4 regions of the Variovorax sp. Soil_C_19 genome follow, and region 4 is predicted to be linked to each of the others. Evidence: predicted binding sites of a transcription regulator. Region 4 holds the regulator's gene; each other region holds the start of a gene.
What was found. Region 4 encodes LexA, which represses DNA repair genes until DNA is damaged. Its sites were predicted from a motif close to ACTGTATNNNNATACAGT; they were not measured.
Positions count from the first base shown of each region.

Region 1: a site for LexA is predicted at 3,276-3,293, ahead of imuA (translesion DNA synthesis-associated protein ImuA). Genes of this name have one in related genera too.
Region 2: a site for LexA is predicted at 2,754-2,771, ahead of recA (recombinase RecA). Genes of this name have one in related genera too.
Region 3: a site for LexA is predicted at 2,154-2,171, ahead of imuA (translesion DNA synthesis-associated protein ImuA). Genes of this name have one in related genera too.

Region 1 covers NZ_JBDGIV010000004.1:14,223-19,235, reverse strand. Annotated here, with positions in the region: gene AC3A6R_RS09915 (error-prone DNA polymerase) at 1-1,092, opposite strand, end outside; gene AC3A6R_RS09910 (Y-family DNA polymerase) at 1,085-2,470, opposite strand; gene imuA (translesion DNA synthesis-associated protein ImuA) at 2,439-3,260, opposite strand; gene AC3A6R_RS09900 (CmcJ/NvfI family oxidoreductase) at 3,434-4,270, shown strand; partial or broken gene AC3A6R_RS09895 (DsbA family protein) at 4,267-4,913, shown strand; gene AC3A6R_RS09890 (LysR substrate-binding domain-containing protein) at 4,884-5,013, opposite strand, start outside.
Region 2 covers NZ_JBDGIV010000005.1:185,719-190,731, reverse strand. Annotated here, with positions in the region: gene argC (N-acetyl-gamma-glutamyl-phosphate reductase) at 1-621, shown strand, start outside; gene AC3A6R_RS13115 (SRPBCC family protein) at 655-1,092, opposite strand; gene recX (recombination regulator RecX) at 1,070-1,534, opposite strand; gene recA (recombinase RecA) at 1,581-2,690, opposite strand; gene AC3A6R_RS13100 (MarR family winged helix-turn-helix transcriptional regulator) at 2,835-3,320, shown strand; gene AC3A6R_RS13095 (response regulator) at 3,387-4,061, shown strand; gene AC3A6R_RS13090 (hypothetical protein) at 4,083-5,012, opposite strand.
Region 3 covers NZ_JBDGIV010000008.1:202,758-207,770, reverse strand. Annotated here, with positions in the region: gene AC3A6R_RS17680 (PaaI family thioesterase) at 1-84, shown strand, start outside; gene AC3A6R_RS17675 (TetR/AcrR family transcriptional regulator) at 215-823, opposite strand; gene AC3A6R_RS17670 (SDR family NAD(P)-dependent oxidoreductase) at 965-1,753, shown strand; gene imuA (translesion DNA synthesis-associated protein ImuA) at 2,255-3,028, shown strand; gene AC3A6R_RS17660 (Y-family DNA polymerase) at 2,970-4,322, shown strand; gene AC3A6R_RS17655 (error-prone DNA polymerase) at 4,333-5,013, shown strand, end outside.
Region 4 covers NZ_JBDGIV010000004.1:307,271-312,283, reverse strand. Annotated here, with positions in the region: gene kdsB (3-deoxy-manno-octulosonate cytidylyltransferase) at 1-242, shown strand, start outside; gene adk (adenylate kinase) at 374-1,030, shown strand; gene AC3A6R_RS11240 (asparaginase) at 1,052-2,059, opposite strand; gene lexA (transcriptional repressor LexA) at 2,131-2,814, shown strand; gene AC3A6R_RS11230 (hypothetical protein) at 2,959-3,330, shown strand; gene AC3A6R_RS11225 (D-2-hydroxyacid dehydrogenase family protein) at 3,423-4,430, shown strand; gene AC3A6R_RS11220 (MFS transporter) at 4,447-5,013, shown strand, end outside.

The DNA.
Region 1 (5,013 bases), 290 kb from region 4:
CTCGGTGATGAGGGCGAGTTCCTTCTCGACCTGCGCGCGCACCTGGTCGGGAATGCCCGCCGGATACCGCCCTGCCGCGCCCTCCCAGGTCTTGCGCAACAGCGTTTGCACGGGCGTCTCGTGGGTGCCCACGGTTTCGAGCGGGTATTTGTAGTTCTCGCGGATCACGGCGGGATCGAAGCGGCACCGCTCGGCCACGACGAGCGTGTTCGAGAGCATCTCGGGCATGTACAGCGCGGCCAGCCGCACGCGCTGCCGCAGATGCCGCTCGGCATTCGACTGCAGCGCGAAGCCGCACTCGGCCACCGCCTTGCCCTGGCGCACGGCCGTGAGCACGTCGTGCAGCGGCTTGACCGAACGCGCATGCATGTGCACGTCGCCTGCCGCCACCAGCGGCACGCCGGCCCGTTCGCCGGCCTGCACCAGCGAGACGAACCAGAGGTCGTCGTCGAGCTCGTTGAAGAGGCCGAGCGCGAGCCAGAGGTTCTCGCCGTAGAGCGCCTTGGCCGCCAGCAGGTCTTCGTGCAGCGTGGCGGTGTCCGGCGCCTGGCCGGGCTGCCGGTGCGGCACGAACAGCACCTGGCAGTGCTGCAGCGAGGCGACGTCGCTCTCGTCCCAACCCACGCGGTATTCGCCCTTGGGCAGTTCGGTGTTGCGCGCGGCGGTGATGAACTCGCAGAGGTTGCCCCAGCCCTCGGTGTCGTTCGCGATCACCACGAGCCGAAAGCGCTCGAAGCGGAACTCGCTGCCGAACAGCAGCCGGAAATCGGGGTTGCGCGGAATTTTCGGTTCGTCGGGGTGTTCGCGCTCGTATTCCGCCAGCTTGGCCGGCAGTTCGCGCAGGCAGACATGCGCGCGCACGATGCCCGCCACCGAGCATTCGTCGGTGATGGCCAGGGCCTTGTAGCCGAGCTGGTAGGCGCGCTCGACCACTTCTTCGGGCGTGGAGGCGCCGCGCTGGAAGCTGAAGTTGGTCAGGCAATGCAGCTCGGCATAGTCGGGCAGGCCAGGCACGGCGCGTGCCTTTGGCGGCAGCGCATGCACCTTGGCGGTGTTGCGTCCGCGCAGCTGCTTCTCGCTCAGGTCAGGCATAGAAACCCTGCAGGTACCAGCGCACTTCGCCCGACGGCGAAAACCGCGCCGAGGGCCGCTCGCGGAAGATCCACACCAGGCCGGCCTCGGGGCTTTCGGCGATGTAGTAGTCGCGCATGGCGGGCTGGCCGCCCTCTTCCTTGTCGCCCCACCAGCCGGCCTCGACGCGCTGCGGGCCGATGAGCCTGGCGAGCGGTCCGCGGTAGCAGGGGCGTTCGCCGTCCATCTCGAGCAGCAGGGGTTCGGGCAGCAGCCAGGCGGGGTAGATGGCGTCGGGCTGCTGCTGCGCCTGTTCGGCCTTCGGCTGCCTGCGCGCCTTGCCGGACGGTGCCTCGGGTTTCGCGTTCGCCTGCAGCGCTGGCCGCCAGGCCTGCTTGCGCTCGGGCCGGTGGTCGGCCTGCGCAGCGGGCACCACCACCCGCTCGGGCCCGAGCCGCACACTGAGCCGCTCGACCATCTCGTGCAGCTTGTCGCCCTTGCGGTTGTCCTCGGGCAGGAAGCTGGTGCTGGCGCCGGCCCACGGATCGGTCTCGAGCGTGCGCAGCCGAATCCAGCTGGCCGGCGCGGCGAGCGTGGCCAGCGCGAGCTTTTCGGACAGCAGGCGGCGCAGGTGCGCCATGTCCTGCGTGGGCTCGGCCGTGCGCACGGTGACCTGCTGGTACGGCGGCAGGTCGGCGCCGTTGAAGCGCCGCAGGTCGAGCGTCCATTGCAGCTCGAGCGCGCGCGCGCCGCGCTGGCGTGCGCGCAGCCAGATCTGCAGCGCCGACAGCAGCCGGTTGGCCGACCACATGAGCTCGGGTGCCGTTTCGGCCAGCGCGGGGAGTTCGAGCTTCTGCTCGAACACGTCGGGCAGCGTGAGCCACTGGTGGCTTTCTGGGCAGAAGCCCCAGGCAGCGTCGAGCGCATCGCGCAGCTCGGTGCCGAAGCGGCGCACGAAACCGCCGCGCGGCAGCGCCGCCACGTCGCCCCAGGTGCGGCAGCCCAGCCGCGCGAGCAGGTCGAGGTGGCCGCGCGCGGCGCTCAGGGTGTCGAGCGGCAGGCCCGCAGGCAAATCCCGAGGCCGGCGCTCGTTGCGCTCGAACAGGCGCAGCCGCGCGAGCGCGACCAGGCTGGTGGCGCCCTGCGCGCCGCGCATCACGGCGCCGGGCGCGGGGTTCTCGTGGGCCAGCTGGCGCATCAGCGACGTGCGCCCGCCCCACAGGCGTTCGCAGGCCGAGACTTCGAGCATCAGCGCCTCGTCCTGCCAGGCGACATGCGGCGTGTAGCGCAGCGCCCACCAGCCCAGCGCCTCGGGCGTGGGGAGCGTGGCGGCATCCGGCGCGTCGGGCGTGTCCGGCGCGTGAGGCTCAAGCGACCACCGCAATGCGATCCAGTGCATCGGGTCCCCCTTTCCACGCGTCGATGCGCACCACCGTGGCCGACGACGACGGCGCTGCGGCGGCCGGGTCGGCGGGCAGCATGCGGCCCTGCTGCTGCAGGCGCAGCTTGCGGCGCACCCGCGCGGCCGCGAGCAACGCACTCATGCGCTCGTTGCGTGCGGGCAGCACGACGGGCGCAGCCAGCGGCGGGCCGCGCCGCTTGAGGATGTGCAGCGCCATCTGCGAGGTGTCGGCCGGGTCGGTGTCGAGCTGGATGCGCAGCCGCGCGGGCGATGCCCCCTGCGCGGCCGAAGCGGGCCGGCATACGAACAGCAGCACCTCGTGCTGGGCGGCCGCGAGCTGCAGCCGCCGCAGTTCGCCGACGCGGGCCTGCGGCAGCCAGGCCAGCACCGCGGCCACCTCGGCGCAGCGCAGCGCCTGCTCGCAGGCCCAGAGCCGCGCGGGCGGCGCATGGCTCTTGATGCACATGAGCGCCTCGAGTGGCAGGCCCCCGGCCGCGAGCGAGGCGCCGCAGGGCTCGAAGGGCGCGCCGATCAGCACCACGGGACCGCCCCGCGCCTGCACCGCCTGGGCCAGCGCAGGCAGCAGCAGCTGCCAGACATGGGCCTCGGGCGTCGCCTGCAGCAACTCCGTCATCGCGCCCACGGGCCAGCCGCCGCCCGGCAGCTCGGCGTCGAGCGCGGCATGGCCGGTGGCGGCGACCTGGGCGTCGGCCAGGCCGAGCTCGTCGGCATGCCAGACGCCCCGGCCTGCGGCGGCGGAGAAGGAGTCGAGTGAAGGAAGACCCATGGTGATTGCGATTTAACTGTATTTTCATACAGTATTTGCCGCATTGGCAAGCGGCGGAAACCTTCTTTTCGGACGCCTTTCTCACATTCCTATGACTCATGTCACACGGACCAGAAAGCGTTTGAACGCCGACCGAGGCTCCGCTCCAATGCCTCTTTCGAAGGAGCCCCGCAATGACACCCAGCACCCCCATCACCGCCGGCCTCAATTACCTGCAGCCCGATGCGCTGCGACCTTTCAGCTACACCTTCCCGCCGCCGCCCGGCACGCCTTGGGAAAGTGGCCGCTATGCACTACACGCTGTGCCGATCGCGGATGCGCGCACGGCCACCGAGCCGCCGCGCATCGAACGCGAAGGCTTCGAACTGCGTGATGCGCCGACCGCCGTTTCGAACTTCCTGGACGACAACGAGGTCGCGGCCGTGTACCACCGCGAGGTGGCCGAACTGGCGCTCGCGGTCACTGGCGGCAGCCGCGCCCATGTGTTCGACCACCTGGTGCGCCGCCGCGAGGCCGACCGCACCGCGTTGAGCTTCGGACGGCGCGGTGCCGACGGCCGGGCCGCGGCCAACGGCCGCATCCACAACGACTACACCGAAGAGTCGGGCCGGCGCCGGCTCGCGCTGGTGCTCGGCGATACCGCCGAGGCGGCTTCGGTGCGGCGCTACTGCATCGTGAACGTGTGGCGCTCGATCCGCGGGCCCGTGCTCGACACGCCGCTGGCCGTTTGCGACGCGCGTTCGGTAATGGCCGCAGACCTGGTGAGCGCCGAGGTGCGCTACCCGCGCCGCACCGGCGAGATCTACCTGGCCACGCATTCGCCGGCGCATCGCTGGTCGTATTTCTCGGCGATGGACCGGCACGAGGCACTGGTCTTCAAGCAGTACGACGCGCAACTCGGCGGCGTCTCGCGCTTCACGCCGCATGCGGCCTTCGACCACCCCGACGCGCCGGCCGACGCGCCGCTGCGCGAGAGCATCGAGGCGCGCTGCCTGGTGGTGTTCGAATGACGTCGCCGCAAGCCCGCCCGGCGCTCGACTTCTGGTTCGACTTCGGCAGCAATTACAGCTATCTCAGCACCATGCGCATCGAGGAAGAGGCGGCCCGGCGCGGCATCGACATTCGCTGGCAGCCCTTTCTGCTGGGACCGATCTTCCGTTCCTTCGGCTGGGCCACGTCGCCCTTCGTGCTGCAGAAGGAAAAGGGCGACTACATGTGGAAGGACATGGCCCGCCAGTGCCGCAAGTACGACCTGCCATGGACGCAGCCCACGCGGTTTCCGAGAGCCGCCGTGCTGCCGCTGCGCATTGCGCTGGTGGGCGCATCGCAGCCGTGGATCGGCGCGTTCTGCCGCCGCACGATGGCGATGAACTTTGCGGACGACCGCGACATCGATTCGCCGCATGCGATGCGCGACGTGCTGGCCGCGCTCGGCCTGCCCGCGCACCGCATCCTCGAGGAAGCGGCTTCCGATGCGAACAAGGGGCCCTGCGGCGACAGACGGAAACCGCTGCAGAGGAAGGCATCTTCGGCGCGCCCACCTTCTTTGCAGGCAACGAGATGTTCTGGGGCAACGACCGGCTCGACGATGCGATGGACTTCATCGCACCCGGCGCGGACTGCTCAGGCGCTGGCGGCCCCGGCCGCGCTTGAACGCCCGGCCTCTTCCAGAAGCCAGGCAGCCACATGACGCACCTCTTCGCGCGGCGTGCCGTCGGCCTGGACCAGCCAGTAAGCGTGGCCCGAAGGCTGC
Region 2 (5,013 bases), on a different contig from region 4:
GGCCATTGGCAGGCCGTGGCCGCGGCCGACCGCGTCGGCAATCCTGGCTGCTACGCCACCGGTGCCATCGCGATCGTGCGTCCGCTGGTCGACGCGGGCCTGCTGCCAGCCGACTTCCCGATCTCGCTGCCCTCGGTCAGCGGCTATTCGGGCGGCGGCCGCACCATGATCGAGGCCTACGAAAAAGGCGAGGCGGCGCTGTTCGAGACCTACGCGCTCGGCCTCAAGCACAAGCACATCCCCGAGATCATGACGTACACCGGCCTCACCCGCCGCCCCGTCTTCATCCCCTCGGTCGGCAACTTCAAGCAAGGCATGCTCGTGCAGCTGCCGCTGCACCTCGACCTGCTGCCCGGCAAGCCCAAGGCCGGCGACCTGCACGAGGCCCTGGCCGCGCACTACGCAAAGAGCAACACGCCCGAGCAGTTCGTCAAGGTGCTGCCGCCCACCGAGGACGGCAAGCTCGACGCGCTGGCGCTCAACGACACCAATCAGCTCGAGCTGCGCGTGTTCCCGAACGAAGATCACCACCACGCCGTGGTGATCGCGCGGCTCGACAACCTCGGCAAGGGCGCGAGCGGCGCCGCGGTGCAGAACCTCAAGCTGATGCTGGCGCTCTGAGCGCCGCTCAGACGCCCAACAGCGAACCGCGCGTCAGGCCGCTTCGAGCAGCTGGCGCAGCGACTGCAGGTCGCGCGCGATCCAGTCGGCGTCGCGCTCGAACGCGGCATCGTCCATGTGCGGCTGCCGCAGCAGCGTGAACTGCAGCTCGCACACGCCCGGCGCCACGCCGATCACGCGAAACGGCAGGTAGGCCTCGGGCACGCCTTCGGGCGCCACCCAATGGTCGAGCACGCCGAAGTCGTTGGCGGGCGCAAAGCGCATGCGGACCTCGCCGCTTTCTGGCGTGCTCACCGTCCAGTGATCGCCCTGCGGCACCAGCGCGCTTTGGGCCAGGCCGCTGGCCCAGTCGGGCAGCCGCGCCGGATCGGCGGCGAGTGCATAGGCGCGGCGCCAGTCGCAGGTCACGCGCTGCGTGACGACGCGCGATGGCGCGCCGTGGGTTTCGTCATTCGTCGTCTGTGGGTTCATCGAAATCGCTCCTGAGGACCTTGGCCACCACCGCACCCGAGAAACCGCGCGCGAGCAGGAACCGCGTTTGCTTCGCCCGCTCCTTCGCATCGGCAGGCGGCGCATCGAAACGGCGGCGCCACAGCGCGGTGGCGCGTTCGACTTCGGTGTCCTGCAAGCTTGCCACCGCCTGGGCGATGGCTTCGGGCGCGATGCCCTTGGCTTGCAGCTCCTGCCGCACCTTCAATGCGCCCGAGCGCGCGGCACGCTGGTGCAGCACCGAAGCCACCACCCGCGGCTCGCTGATGAAGTCCTTGGCGGCGAGTTCATCGAGCGCGCGGGCCAGCGTGCCGGGCTCTTCCTCGTGCTTTGCCAGCTTGCGTTCGAGTTCCGCGCGCGAATGCTCGCGCTGGCTCAGGAGCCGCAGCGCCCGGCCTTTGAGGGAAGGAGCACCGAAAGCCATGCGTCTCTTTCGCGTGCACGGCCTGCAACGGCGGTGCACCCTCGCCTTACTCGCCCTTGTCGGCCTTGGCCGCCTTCGCAGGCTTCTCGGCCTTTTCGGGCGGCGGCGCGTCGGCATCGGCCGCCAGCAGTGGAATGCCCAGCGACTCGCGCACCTTGTTCTCGATCTCGCGCGACAGCTCGGGGTTCTCGCGCAGGAACTCGCGCGCGTTGTCTCGGCCCTGGCCGATCTTCTCGCCGTTGTAGGCGTACCAGGCGCCCGACTTGTCGAGAATCTTGGCCGTGACGCCCATGTCGATGATCTCGCCCTCGCGGCTGATGCCCTCGCCGAACAGGATGTCGAACTCGGCCGTCTTGAAGGGCGGCGACACCTTGTTCTTCACCACCTTGACCTTGGTTTCGTTGCCGATGGCCTCGTCGCCCTTCTTGATGGTGCCGATGCGGCGGATGTCGAGGCGCACCGAGGCATAGAACTTCAGCGCATTGCCGCCGGTGGTGGTTTCGGGCGAGCCGAACATCACGCCGATCTTCATGCGGATCTGGTTGATGAAGATGACCATGCAGTTGGTCTTCTTGATCGTGGCGGTGAGCTTGCGCAGCGCCTGGCTCATCAGGCGGGCCTGCAGGCCGGGCAGCGAATCGCCCATTTCGCCTTCGATTTCGGCCTTGGGCGTGAGCGCGGCGACCGAGTCGATCACGATCAGGTCGACCGCGCCCGAACGCACCAGCGAATCGACGATCTCGAGCGCCTGCTCGCCAGTATCGGGCTGGCTGATCAGCAGGTCGGACAGGTTCACGCCGAGCTTCTGGGCGTATTGCACGTCGAGCGCGTGCTCGGCATCGACGAAGGCGCAGGTGCCGGCCTGCTTCTGCATGGAGGCGATGACCTGCAGCGTGAGCGTGGTCTTGCCCGACGATTCCGGGCCGTAGATCTCGATCACGCGGCCGCGCGGCAGGCCGCCGACGCCCAGGGCGATGTCCAGGCCCAGCGAGCCGGTGGAGACCACCTGGATGTCTTCGAGCGCTTCGCCTTCGCCGAGCCGCATGATCGTGCCCTTGCCGAACTGCTTTTCGATCTGCGCCAGCGCGGCCTGCAGGGCCTTGGCCTTTTCACTGTTGGCGACCGAGATGCTTGCGCCCTTGACGACTGTGTCCATGTGGAAACTCCTGAAAAATCAATGACTTGTGTGCGACTGCCAGCGCTCTGCTTTTAATCACAGGCTGGATGCTTGAACAGTAGTGTAGGGCTTGGTGAATTCGAGTAAACCCATTTTTTGGTCAGTTTGCTTTACCATTTGCCCGTGGCCGACATTGCATTCCCCCCCGACCCCGACGCATGGCGACAGACCCATTTGGGCCGCCTGCTGGGCCACGCCATGCGGCGCTTCGACGCGCGCGTGCTCGAACTCATGGCGCACGACGTCGAGGTGCCGCTGGCGCTCTCGAACCTCGCGGCGCGCGCGCAGGTGAGTGCCGCACACATCCACATCACCCGGCACCTGGCGCGCGAGGGTTCACGCCTCACCGACCTGGCCGACCGCGCGGGCATGACCAAGCAGGCCATGGGCGCCCTGGTGGACCAGTGCGAGGCCTGGGGACTGGTCACGCGCGGGCCCGATCCGCTCGACGCGCGGGCGCGTCGCGTGCGCTTCACCGCCGACGGGCTGGCCTGGCTCGACGCCTTCCGCAGTGCCGTGACGCAGGCCGAACGCGAGTTCCGCGACAGCGTCGGCCATGACGTCGCCACCGTGGTAACCATCGGTCTCGAAGCCTACACAGCGGGCTAGACTCGGCCGGAGACATACAAATGTGAAGGGCGCCAGCGCGGCGCCCGAACCGGCCGGAGGTTGCGCATGCGGATTCTGATTGCGGAGGATGACCAGGTGCTGGCCGACGCTCTGCTGCGCAGCCTGCGCACCTCCGGCGCGGCGGTCGACCACGTGGCGAACGGCTCGCAGGCCGATACCGCGCTCATGACGCACAACGAGTTCGACCTGCTGATCCTCGACCTCGGCCTGCCGAGCCTGCACGGCATCGAGATCCTCAAGCGCCTGCGCGCACGCGGTTCGCAATTGCCGGTGCTGGTGCTCACCGCGGCCGACAGCGTGGAGGAGCGCGTCAAGGGCCTGGACCACGGCGCCGACGACTACATGGCCAAGCCGTTCAGTCTGCAGGAGCTCGAGGCGCGCGTGCGGGCGCTCACGCGGCGCGGCATGGGCGCCACCAGCAACACCATCCGCCACGGCCCGCTGGTCTACGACCAGGCCGGCCGCGTCGCCACCATCGAAGGCAAGATGGTCGAACTCTCGGCGCGCGAACTCGGCCTGCTCGAGGTGCTGTTGCAGCGCGCCGGGCGCCTGGTCAGCAAGGACCAGTTGGTGGAGCGCCTCTGCGAATGGGGCGAGGAAGTGAGCCTCAACGCGATCGAGGTCTACATCCACCGGCTGCGCAAGAAGATCGAGAAGGGGCCGGTGCGCATCGCGACCGTGCGCGGACTGGGCTACTGTCTGGAGAAGATCCAAGGTTGATGCCCTGGATCTTCTGCGGCCTCACCGCTGTTTGCGCAGGGCGGCCCAGAACATGCCCCCCTTCCGATTTCGAGCCAGGAACACGATGTTTCGATAGTAGCCGTTGATGTCATAGAAGCCAGCGGCAGAAAATGCAATAGCAGCCGGACCCTGATAGGCGGAGTCCGTTATCAGCAGGCATTTCTCGCTGTCGCTGTTGCTGGCATCCACCGCATTCATGGTAAAGCCATACATGTTCTTGGCCGTGCCGGGCTGCGCCTGCGTGATCGCGCCCGAGATACGGCAGACGCCAATCTGCTCGCCCGCTGTCTCTCCCGTGAAAGCGCCTTGCGCGCCGACATCGATAGAAATGCTGAGAGACTCGTTCTTGTCCAAACTGGACCAACGACCAAGGACACTTTCCTGCGAAACGGCCAATGCGTTGCTGACCTCGTATTCGAAGGGCCCGAATGGGCGAGAGGCGGAAGTCCCTCGAACATGGTTGCCCGTCATGGATTTCTGCGGCTCGAATGTGCCGGAACCCGTTACCGACTCAGTCGGCAAAGAGTACGGCCAGTACTCAGTATCTGCATTGAAAGACCAGTTCAGGCGATCGACCGCGATCGACCCCCACAAGATTCCGCTCGGAAACTTCGTCGCGATGCTGCCGTCTCCACCCAGGAACACGATTTCGGTCGTCGAATAGTAGAGGCCTTCGCTGCCATTGCCCGCCGCAGCAGTCGAACCCGGTTGCGGTGCCGCCAACGAAGGCAGCGGCTCGCTGCCAGGAAACGGCTCCTGGTCTGGACGAGGTGCGGGAGCCGGTGCAGGCGCAGAAGCCACTGGAAACACCGGTAGTCCGCCGCCGCCACCGCTGCCTCCACCGCCGCAGCCGGTCAATGCGATGCCCAGCGCCAAGGTCGTGGCCGCCCAAACCGGTTTGGGGCACCCGCGCGGCAAATAATCTCTCATG
Region 3 (5,013 bases), on a different contig from region 4:
GTGTTCCTCGAAGGGATCCTGGAGCAACCGGAAGGGACGGTCGTCGCGACCGCCTCTTCGACGGCGATGCGGCTGGGCGGCTGATCGGCGGATTGCTGGCCAGCCACTCAGTCCATGATCTTCGCGACAAGTGGGGTCCGCTCATCAAGGCTGCCGGCGTGAAGCTGGAGTGAGACTTCATCGCCGGGGGCCTTCGAGACACCCCTGAGCCTGTCTACCGCTTCCGCGAGCGAGAAGAGGCGGCAGGCGTCTTGGAGGGCAACCGGGAAAGGGCTGCGGCACGGCAGACATCCAGAATCTCGTCGGCGAGGGGCGAGTCGTCGGGACAGGCCCGCGACAGCACGATCGCACCGATCGCCTGCGCAATGACGTCGATCTGCCTGGCGCGCACGTCGCTTTGCCGACCGCCTGCCTCCGGCGCGTCGAACGGGTTGCCCAGAGTGGCCAGCAGGCCTTCCAGGCCGATCGCGAAAGCCGCCTTGACCGACTCCGGCTGGCGCGCGGCATCGCCGCACAGCGCGGCCATCGTGCAACCTTCGCCAGGGGCGTCGCGGTGCTCGCGCGACACATAGTGCGTGACGAATTCCCTCGCGTCGACGCCCTCGGCCCTGGTGGCCGTCTGCGCGAAACCACAGTTCGCCGCTTCCGCCATCAGCTCGGTCTTGGACCCGAAGTGCTTGTAGAACCCGCCGTGGGTGAAGCCTGCCGCCGCCATCAGGTCCGCGATGCCCACCCCGTCGTAGCCACGCTCGCGAAACAGCGTCGAGGCCGTCTCGACGATGTGCGCCCGGTTTGCTTGCGCCTGCGCTTTGGTGACCTTCATGTCCAGATCTCTTGAGGTATGTCGTGCGTGAAGTCAGAAATATACATTGATGTCACTCATCATCAAAGTTCTTGACTTCAAAGATGATGATCGACATCATTATGAAAAACGGCGATTCACCTTCTAACCAAGAGAAAGCACATGACCTCCCATTCCACCGTTCTCATCACCGGCGCCTCGACCGGCATCGGCACCATCTATGCCGAGCGCTTCGCACGCCGCGGCCACGACCTTGTGCTGGTTGCCCGCGACAAGGCGCGCCTCGAAGCGCTCGCCGCGCGCCTGCGCGACGAAGCCGGTGTGGCCGTCGACATCCTTTCGGCCGATCTGACCGAGCCCGGCGACCTGGCCGCGGTCGAGGCCCGTCTGCGCGAGGACGCCAGGATCGACACGCTGATCAACAACGCCGGGGCCGCGCTGTCCGGGCAGTTCATCGACCAATCGACAGACGATGTCGCCCGCCTGGTCGCGCTCAACACCACGGCACTGGTCAGGCTCGCGAGTGCCGTCGCCCCGCGCCTGGCGCGGGCCGGCCATGGCGCGATCGTCAACATCGGGTCGGTGGTTGGCCTGGCGCCCGAGTTCGGCATGTCGGTCTACGGTGCGACCAAGGCGTTCGTGCTGTTCCTGTCCCAGGGACTGAGCCTGGAGCTCTCGCCCAAGGGCGTCTATGTGCAGGCGGTGCTGCCTGCCGGCACCCGTACCGAGATTTGGGATCGTGCCGGCATCGATGCCAGTGCGATGCCTGACCTGATGGAAGTGAATGAACTCGTGGATGCCGCGCTGGTCGGCTTCGACCGCCGCGAACCCGTGACCATTCCGCCACTGCACGATGGCGCACGGTTCGAGGCGCTGAACGCGGCACGCCAGGCCCTGATCGCGGACATCCGGCAGGCGCAGGTGGCAGAGCGCTATCGAAGCGCCGCCTGAACGGCAACGCGCCGGAACGCACGAGCGACACGCTGATGAACAGTCCCCAATGAAAGCGCTTCGATCGGTATGGAAAGAAGGAACCCGAGGTGCGGGACGATGATGATCTGGTCCGCATCCACGCGGCGAGCGTCAATGCCCTTGACACGAAGATCAAGCGAGGCGAGTTCAAGCTGATTCTTCCCACCGCCTTCCCCTTGTTCCGGGGAACGACGTGGCCGGCACGGTCGTTCGGATGGGTGTTCGCGTTCGCGGCTTGACGCGAAATGTCGGGACGTCGAGCCGGCCGTTCGATACCGACGCGAAATTCACGCTGGCTCGGTGGTCAGGCCGGAAGCGGCGCAACCGATCACACATTGAATTTGTAAACCTTCTTGTTCATCGGTGGCCTTGGACCGATACTGTACATCCATACAGTCATTGGAGTCCTTTTTGGCCATTTCCCTGTCATGGGCCGATGGCGATGAACCGTCGTTGGCCCCTGCAAGTCCACCGCCCTCAGTGCAGCCGCGGCGCGCGCGCGTCGTGCTACCGCACGCGATCGAATCCGCCGTCTGGCGCGGCGACGCGCTCGGCTCGCCGGTCACCTCGACCGTGCGCACAGGCTTCGACGGCCTCGACGCCGAGCTGCCCGGCGGCGGCTGGCCCTGCGGCTCGCTGACCGAAGTGCTGCAAGTGCAGCCCTCGGTGCTCGAGTGGCGGCTGCTCGCGCCCGCCATGCGCACGCTGGTGGCCGAGGGCCGGCAGATCGTCGTCATCGGCCCACCGAAGGCCCCGCATTTGCCGGGCCTGCACCACCTCGGCCTGGACGAGCGCCACCTGGTCTGGATCGCGGCGGACAAGCCGGTCGAGCGCCTCTGGGCGACCGAGCAGCTCATCAAGGCCAATGCCGCGGGCATGCTCGTCAGCTGGCTGCCGCAGGCCCGCCAGGAGCAGATCCGGCGACTGCAGGTCTGTGCCCAGGGCTGCGACAGTCCCGTCGTGCTGTGCCGGCCGGCCGCGGCCGAGCACGAGGCCTCGGCCGCGCCGCTGCGGCTGCAGGCGCGCTTCGGCATCGACTGGGAGCTGCGCATCCATCTGCTCAAGCGCAAGGGCCCGCCGCACGAGGGCGAGTTGCGGCTTCCCTCGGTGCCCGGCGGTCTCGAGGCGATCCTGACGCCACGCCTTCGCCACCCGAGCCGCCTCGTCGCGGCCCGCCAATCGCGGGAGCTTTCCCATGCTGTGGGCAGCCCTTCTTCCCGACAACCTGCCGGACGGCCCGCAACCGCGCACTGAAGCGCTCGATGGGCTTGCGACGTGGTGCCTGCAGTTCACCCCGCGCGTTGCGGTCCTCGAAGCGCTTCTGACATGCCCGGCGGTCGTCATGGAAGTCGAACAGAGCCTGCGCCTCTTCGGCGGCAAGCGCCGGCTGGTCGAACGCGTGCGCGAGGAAGCGCCCGACCTCGGCGTGCGGCAGCTGGGCTGGGCGCCCACGGGCCTGGCCGCGCTCGCGCTGGCGCGGGCCGGGCTGTCGAACGGTTTCGCGAAGCCGCTCGCAACGCTGCTCGATGCGCTGCCGCTCGAGACCCTGACCGCCGTCGCGGCCCACCACGCGACGCTGGCCCGGCTCGGATGCCGCACGCTCGGCCAGGTCCGCGCCTTGCCGCGCGGCGGTCTCTCGCGTCGCTTCGATGCGCAGCTGCTCACCGCGCTCGACCAGGCCTACGGGCTGCGCCCGGAGATCTATCCCTGGGCGCAGCTGCCCGAAAGCTTCCATGCCCGGCTCGAACTGATGGCCCGCGTCGAGCATGCGCCCGCGATGCTGTTCGGCGCGCGCCGCCTGATGCTGCAGATGGCCGGCTGGCTCATGGCGCGGCGATCCGGCGTGACCGCATTCACCCTGCGCTGGTGCCACGACGCGATGCGCGCCAGGAGCGCCGGCGACGGCGGCGAGCTCACCGTGCGCACGGCCCAGGCCACGCGCGACCCCGACCACCTGATGCGGCTGCTGGCCGAGCACCTGGGCAAGGTCGAGCTGCTTGCGCCCGTGGGCGACCTCGAGTTGCTGGCCACGGAAGTGCTGTCGCTCGAGGAGAAGAGCCTGTCGATGCTGCCCGAGGCGCGGCAGTCGGGCGAGAGCCTGGCGCTGGTGCTCGAGCGCATCGCGGCGCGGCTCGGCCCCGACCGCGTGCTGCGCCCCGTCGTCCTCGAAGACCACCGCCTGGAATGGATGTGCCGCTGGCGGCCCGCGCCCGAGCCCGCGCCGCGCGCCAGATGCCGCAGCGTCGACGTGCCGCAGCCGACCTTCGTCCTGCCGAAGCCGCTGCGCCTCGCGACGCGCGACAGCCGGCCGGTCTACCAGGGCGTGCTGCAACTGCTCGCGGGGCCGCACCGTGTCGAGGGCGGATGGTGGGACCGCACCACGGTGGCTTGCGATGCCGATGCCGATGGCGGTGCGCAGGAGACCACGCGGCATGCCGCGCGGGACTACTGGGTGGCCGTGAGCGAGCATGCCGGCGTGCTTTGGATCTTCCAAATGCGTCTCGCGCAGGACGAGACCGCGTGGTTCCTGCACGGCACCTTCGCCTGATCGGCTCGCGATGAAACTGCCCGACTACGCCGAGCTGCGGTGCGTGAGCAATTTCAGCTTCTTGCGCGGCGCGAGCCAGCCCCACGAACTGGTCGAGCGCGCGAAGCAACTGGGCTACACCGCGCTCGCCATCACCGACGAGTGCAGCCTGGCGGGCGTCGTGCGCGCGCATGTGGCCGCGAAGGACCACGGCCTCAAGCTGTTGATCGGCAGCCAGTTCCTTGTCGAGCCTGACGAGCAGGGCGACCCGGAGGCCGCGCCGTTCACGCTCACCGTGCTGGCCTGCCATCTCGAGGGCTACGGCAACCTGTCGGCGTTCATCACCAAGCTGCGCCGCAGCTCGGAGAAGGGCTGCTACCGGCTGACGCGCGCGCAGCTTCGCGGCGACGAACTCGCCGGCTGCCTGGTGCTCGCTTCGCCCCGGCGCATGGCCACGACGGCGCAGCTTGGCAGGCTCGCGCGCTGGCTGCAGCGGGAATTCCCCGGGCGCTGCTGGTTCGCGGTGGAGAAACTGCGCCTGCTCGACGACGAGATGTGGCTGCATCGCCTGGGCGAGATCAGCGCGGCCACGCAGATTCCGCTGGTGGCCGCGGGCGACGTGCATTTCCATGTGCGCTCGCGCAAACCGCTGCAGGACGTGATGACCGCCACGCGCCTGGGCAAGCCGCTCACCGAGTGCGGGCTCGAACTG
Region 4 (5,013 bases):
TGCTGCCCTCGCCCGCGCCGCTGCGCCACATCGGCATCTATGGCTACCGTGCCGGTTTCGTGCGGCGTTTTCCGTCGCTGCCGCCGGCGCCGATCGAGGCCACCGAGGCGCTCGAACAGTTGCGTGCGCTCTGGCACGGTCACCGCATCGCGGTGCATGTGAGCCAGACTGCGCCGGGCCCCGGCGTCGACACACCCGAAGACCTCGCGCGCGTCCGCGCGGTCTTCGCGAGCGTGCGCTGAAGCCCCCGCACAGAGGGCGGCAGCGGGAATTTCGCCCGTCCTCGCATGCTATCCTCGAAGCAATTCCGCCTTGGGCGGCCCTCGGGCCGCATGGGGTGCGACACAAAATCTAAGAACCGTCCGAGGACATCATGAGACTAATTTTGCTGGGCGCGCCCGGGGCGGGCAAAGGCACGCAAGCCACTTTCATCTGCCAGAAGTACGGCATTCCCCAGATTTCCACCGGCGACATGCTGCGCGCGGCGGTCAAGGCGGGCACCCCGCTCGGACAACAAGCCAAGTCGATCATGGAATCGGGTGGCCTCGTGAGCGACGACCTGATCATCAATCTCGTGAAGGAACGCATCGGGCAACCCGACTGCGCCGACGGGTTCCTGTTCGACGGTTTCCCACGCACGATCCCCCAGGCGGACGCCATGAAGGCGGCCGGCGTCAAGCTCGACTACGTGCTCGAGATCGACGTGCCGTTCAGCGACATCATCGAACGCATGAGCGGCCGACGCTCGCATCCTGCGTCGGGCCGCACCTACCACGTCAAGTTCAATCCGCCGAAGGTCGAAGGCAAGGACGACGTCACGGGCGAAGACCTGATCCAGCGCAAGGACGACGAGGAAGAAACCGTTCGCAAGCGCCTCGAGGTCTACAGCGAGCAGACCCGTCCGCTGGTCGACTACTACTCCGCATGGGCCAAGGCCGACCCGGCCAATGCGCCCAAGTACCGCGCCATCAAGGGCGTCGGTACGGTCGACGAGATCACGCAGCGCGCATTGGCGGCCCTGAGCAGCTGAGCGCCGCGCCGGCGCTGCGGTTCAGGCGGCGTCTTCTTTTCCCCTTCCCAGCAGTTCGAGCATCAACGCAACGCGCGCCTTGACCGGCGTCAGCGCGCCCGCATCGCGCAGCCGGTCGTCGGGCCGCGGCAGAATGCGGCCGCTCGCGCAACGCGTGGCGCGCAACACCGGGATACCAGCCTGTTCCGCGCGCACGGCAGCAGCCTCGAGCGTCTGGTGCAGTGTGCCATTGCCGGTGGCCGCCACGACCAGTCCGCGGACCGGCTCGGCGACGCCGCCGGCGCGCTCCTGGCACAGCAGGTCGATCAGCGCGCCGCTGGCGCCGGCATGGCTCATGACGATCTCGACCCGCGGCCACCCTGCCGCCGCGACCGCTCCCGCGACCGCGCGCAGCCCTACGCCAGCGCCGCCCGGCACGGCGCCGGGCCAGTCCCGCAGGCGCCGAACCACACCCTCTTCCACGTAGGCGACCGGGCCGGCGTCGCCCGATGCAAACGCATCAGGACGGTACGTGTGCACCTTCTGGACGTCGAGCGCACCATGCACCGTGCCGGCACAGACCACAGTCGTCCCTTTCGCGCCCGTCGCGCCGGCGACCGCGACGGCATCGCGCAGGTTCTGCGGGCCATCGGGCGAGAGGGAGCTTGCCGGGCGCATGGCGCAGGTCAACACGATCGGCTTGGCCGGCGCGAGCACCGAGTGGAGGAAGAAGGCCGTCTCCTCGATGGTGTCGGTGCCATGGGTGACCACCACGCCCGCCACGTCAGGCTCGGCGAGCCACACAGCGCAGCGCTCGGCGAGTTGCAGCCAGACGTCAAAGCCCATGTCCTTGCTGTCGAGCTGGGCAACCTGCTCGGCCACGAGCGCAAAGCCCGCGGGGGCACCGATGCCGCCAAGCAGATCGGCCACCACGACCTCGCCCGCGGTGTAACCGATGTTGTCGCCGTCATCGGCGGCGCGGCCTGCGATGGTGCCGCCCGTGCCCAACACCACGATACGCCGCACACCAGGACCTGATGAATTCACCATGCTTGCCAACTTTTAAAAACTGGTTAAAAATACAGTTACTGGATATCTAGCCAGTGCCGCAAGGAACCACTATGCAGTTTGCCGTGAAGCTTACCGCCCGCCAGCAACAGATCCTGGACTTGATCCAGAGCGCCATCGCACGCACTGGCGCGCCACCCACGCGCGCCGAGATCGCCAACGAACTCGGCTTCAAATCCGCGAACGCGGCCGAGGAGCATCTGCAGGCGCTGGCCCGCAAGGGCGTGATCGAACTCGTCAGCGGCACCTCGCGCGGCATCCGGCTCAAGGGCGACGCGCTGCGCTCGCTCAACGAGACCCGGCACCGCGAAGGCGGGCAGTTCTCGCTCTCGCTGCCCGGCATGGCGCAGCTCGCGCTGCCGCTCATCGGCCGCGTGGCCGCGGGCTCGCCGATCCTCGCGCAGGAGCACGTCGACCAGACCTACTACGTCGAAAACACCCTGTTCCAGCAGCAGCCCGACTACCTGCTCAAGGTGCGCGGCATGTCGATGCGCGACGCCGGCATCATGGACGGCGACCTGCTCGCGGTGCAAGCCACCAAGGAAGCCCGCAACGGCCAGATCGTGGTGGCCCGCCTCGGCGACGAAGTCACTGTCAAGCGCCTCAAGCGCAACAAGCAGGTGATCGAGCTGCACGCTGAAAACCCCGACTATCCGACCATCGTGGTCCAGCCCGGCGAGCCGTTCGAGATCGAGGGCCTTGCCGTGGGCCTGATCCGCAACACCATGCTGATGTAGCCGCCAAACCGGCTGCTGACAACCGAAACCATCCATCCAGCCGCAACAGGTGGCGGGCGTATGGCGCAACTGGCGCCATCACCCTGTTGCGTCCGGCGAAAGCAATCCTGCCTGTGTTCAACCTCAAACCTTCTTGGAGTTCACATGGGAATCGCCCTTCTCGCTATCGTTGACCTTTGGATGCCGCTGCAGTCGCTGGCCAGCCGGTTGCTGCCCGCGCGCAGTGCCCGCCACCGCGATGGCCGTGCTGCGTCCGCAGGCTTGCATGGCGGCCTCGTCGTTCGCCCTGCCTGCGCGGCCCGGCCCCATGCCCAGGCGGCACCCAAGGCCGCTGCCGCGCCTGCACGGCCGCTGCGCGTGATCCGCGTGGTCGATCACCAGGGCGAAAAACGCAGCACCAACCGGATGGTGATTTCGGGGCGTATGGCCGATGTCTGCGCCGAGCTCGACCGGCTCGCCGCGCTCGAGGCCATGGAAGCCGTGAGTGCCGCACCGCGGTCCGCGCACCTGCACTGAGCCCGTGCACGCCCCGGTGACTTTCCCCGGGGCCGGGTATCCAAACGTTCAGGCGCGCGCCGTGCCAGTGCTGCGAGGCACAATTGCACGCCATGAATATTGTGATCCTCGACGATTACCAGGACGCCGTGCGCAAGCTGCGCTGCGCCGCCAAGCTCGACGCCTACGCCGCCAAGGTCTACACCAACACCGTGAAAGGCATCGGCCAGCTCTCGGTGCGCCTGAAAGACGCCGACGTGATCGTGCTGATCCGGGAGCGCACCCACATCTCGCGGCAGCTGATCGAGAAGCTGCCCCGGCTCAAACTCATTTCCCAGACCGGCCGCGTCGGCGGCCACATCGACGTCGCGGCCTGCACCGAGCGCGGCGTGGCTGTGGCCGAGGGCAGCGGCTCGCCGCAGGCGCCCGCCGAACTCACCTGGGCGCTGATCATGGCGGCCATGCGCCGGCTGCCGCAGTACATCAGCAACCTCAAGCACGGCGCGTGGCAGCAGTCGGGTCTCAAGTCGGCGTCGATGCCGCCCAACTTCGGGCTCGGCTCGGTGCTCAAGGGCAAGACGCTCTGCATCTGGGGCTATGGTCGCATCGGCCAACTGGTGGCGCGCTACGGCCAGGCGTTCGGCATGCAGGTCGTGATCTGGGGCCGCGAGGCGAGCTGCGCCAAGGCGCGTTCCGACGGCTTCCAGGTGGCGCAGAACCGCCAGGAGTTCTTTGCCGCGGCCGACGTGCTGTCGGTGCACCTGCGGCTCAACGAAGAGACCGTGGGCCTCGTCACGCTCGAGGACCTCTCGCGCATGAAGCCGACAGCGCTCTTCGTCAACACCTCGCGGGCCGAACTGGTCGAGGCCGATGCGCTGCTCGCCGCCTTGAACCGCGGCCGGCCGGGCCTCGCGGCGATCGACGTGTTCGAGAGCGAACCGCCGTTGCAGGGCCACGCACTGCTGCGCCTCGAAAACTGCATCTGCACACCGCACATCGGCTATGTCGAGCAGGAAAGCTACGAGAGCTATTTCGGGCAGGCCTTCGACAACGTCGTGAGCTTCATCAAGGGCAACCCCACCAACATCGTGAATCCCGGCGCCCTGCAGGTCCGCCGGTGAGTCCGGAGACGGCTCCGTGAGCCGGTCGGCGTCCCGGGGTGCGCTCTGGGCGCTGCTGGCCGGCAACTTCGTGATTGGCACGGGCGTGATGGTGGTGCCCGGCACGCTCAACGAGATCAGCGCATCGCTCGCGGTCTCCGTCGCGACGGCAGGGCAGCTCATCACGGTCGCGGCCATCGTGATGTGCATCGGCGCGCCGCTGCTGGCGGCCGCGGTCGCGGGCTGGGACCGCCGCCAGCTGCTCGCGCTTTCGCTCCTCTGGTACGCGGCATGGCACGCCATTGCGGCCGCGATGCCCAGCTTCGGCGCCCTGCTGCCGGTGCGCATGCTCACGGTGATCGCGCCAGCGGTCTTCACGCCGCAAGCCGCCGCCTGTGCCGGCTTGCTGGTGGCACCGGAACAGCGCGGGCGTGCGGTGACCTTCGTCTTTCTCGGTTGGTCGCTGGCCTCGGTGCTGGGCCTCCCGATCGGTGCGCTGATCGGGGGGCACTTTGGATGGCGCATGGCTTTCGTGGCCATCGCGGTGCTGAGCGTCGCGAGCGCAGCCTGGGTCTGGCTGACGCTGCCGCAGGGGATCCATCCC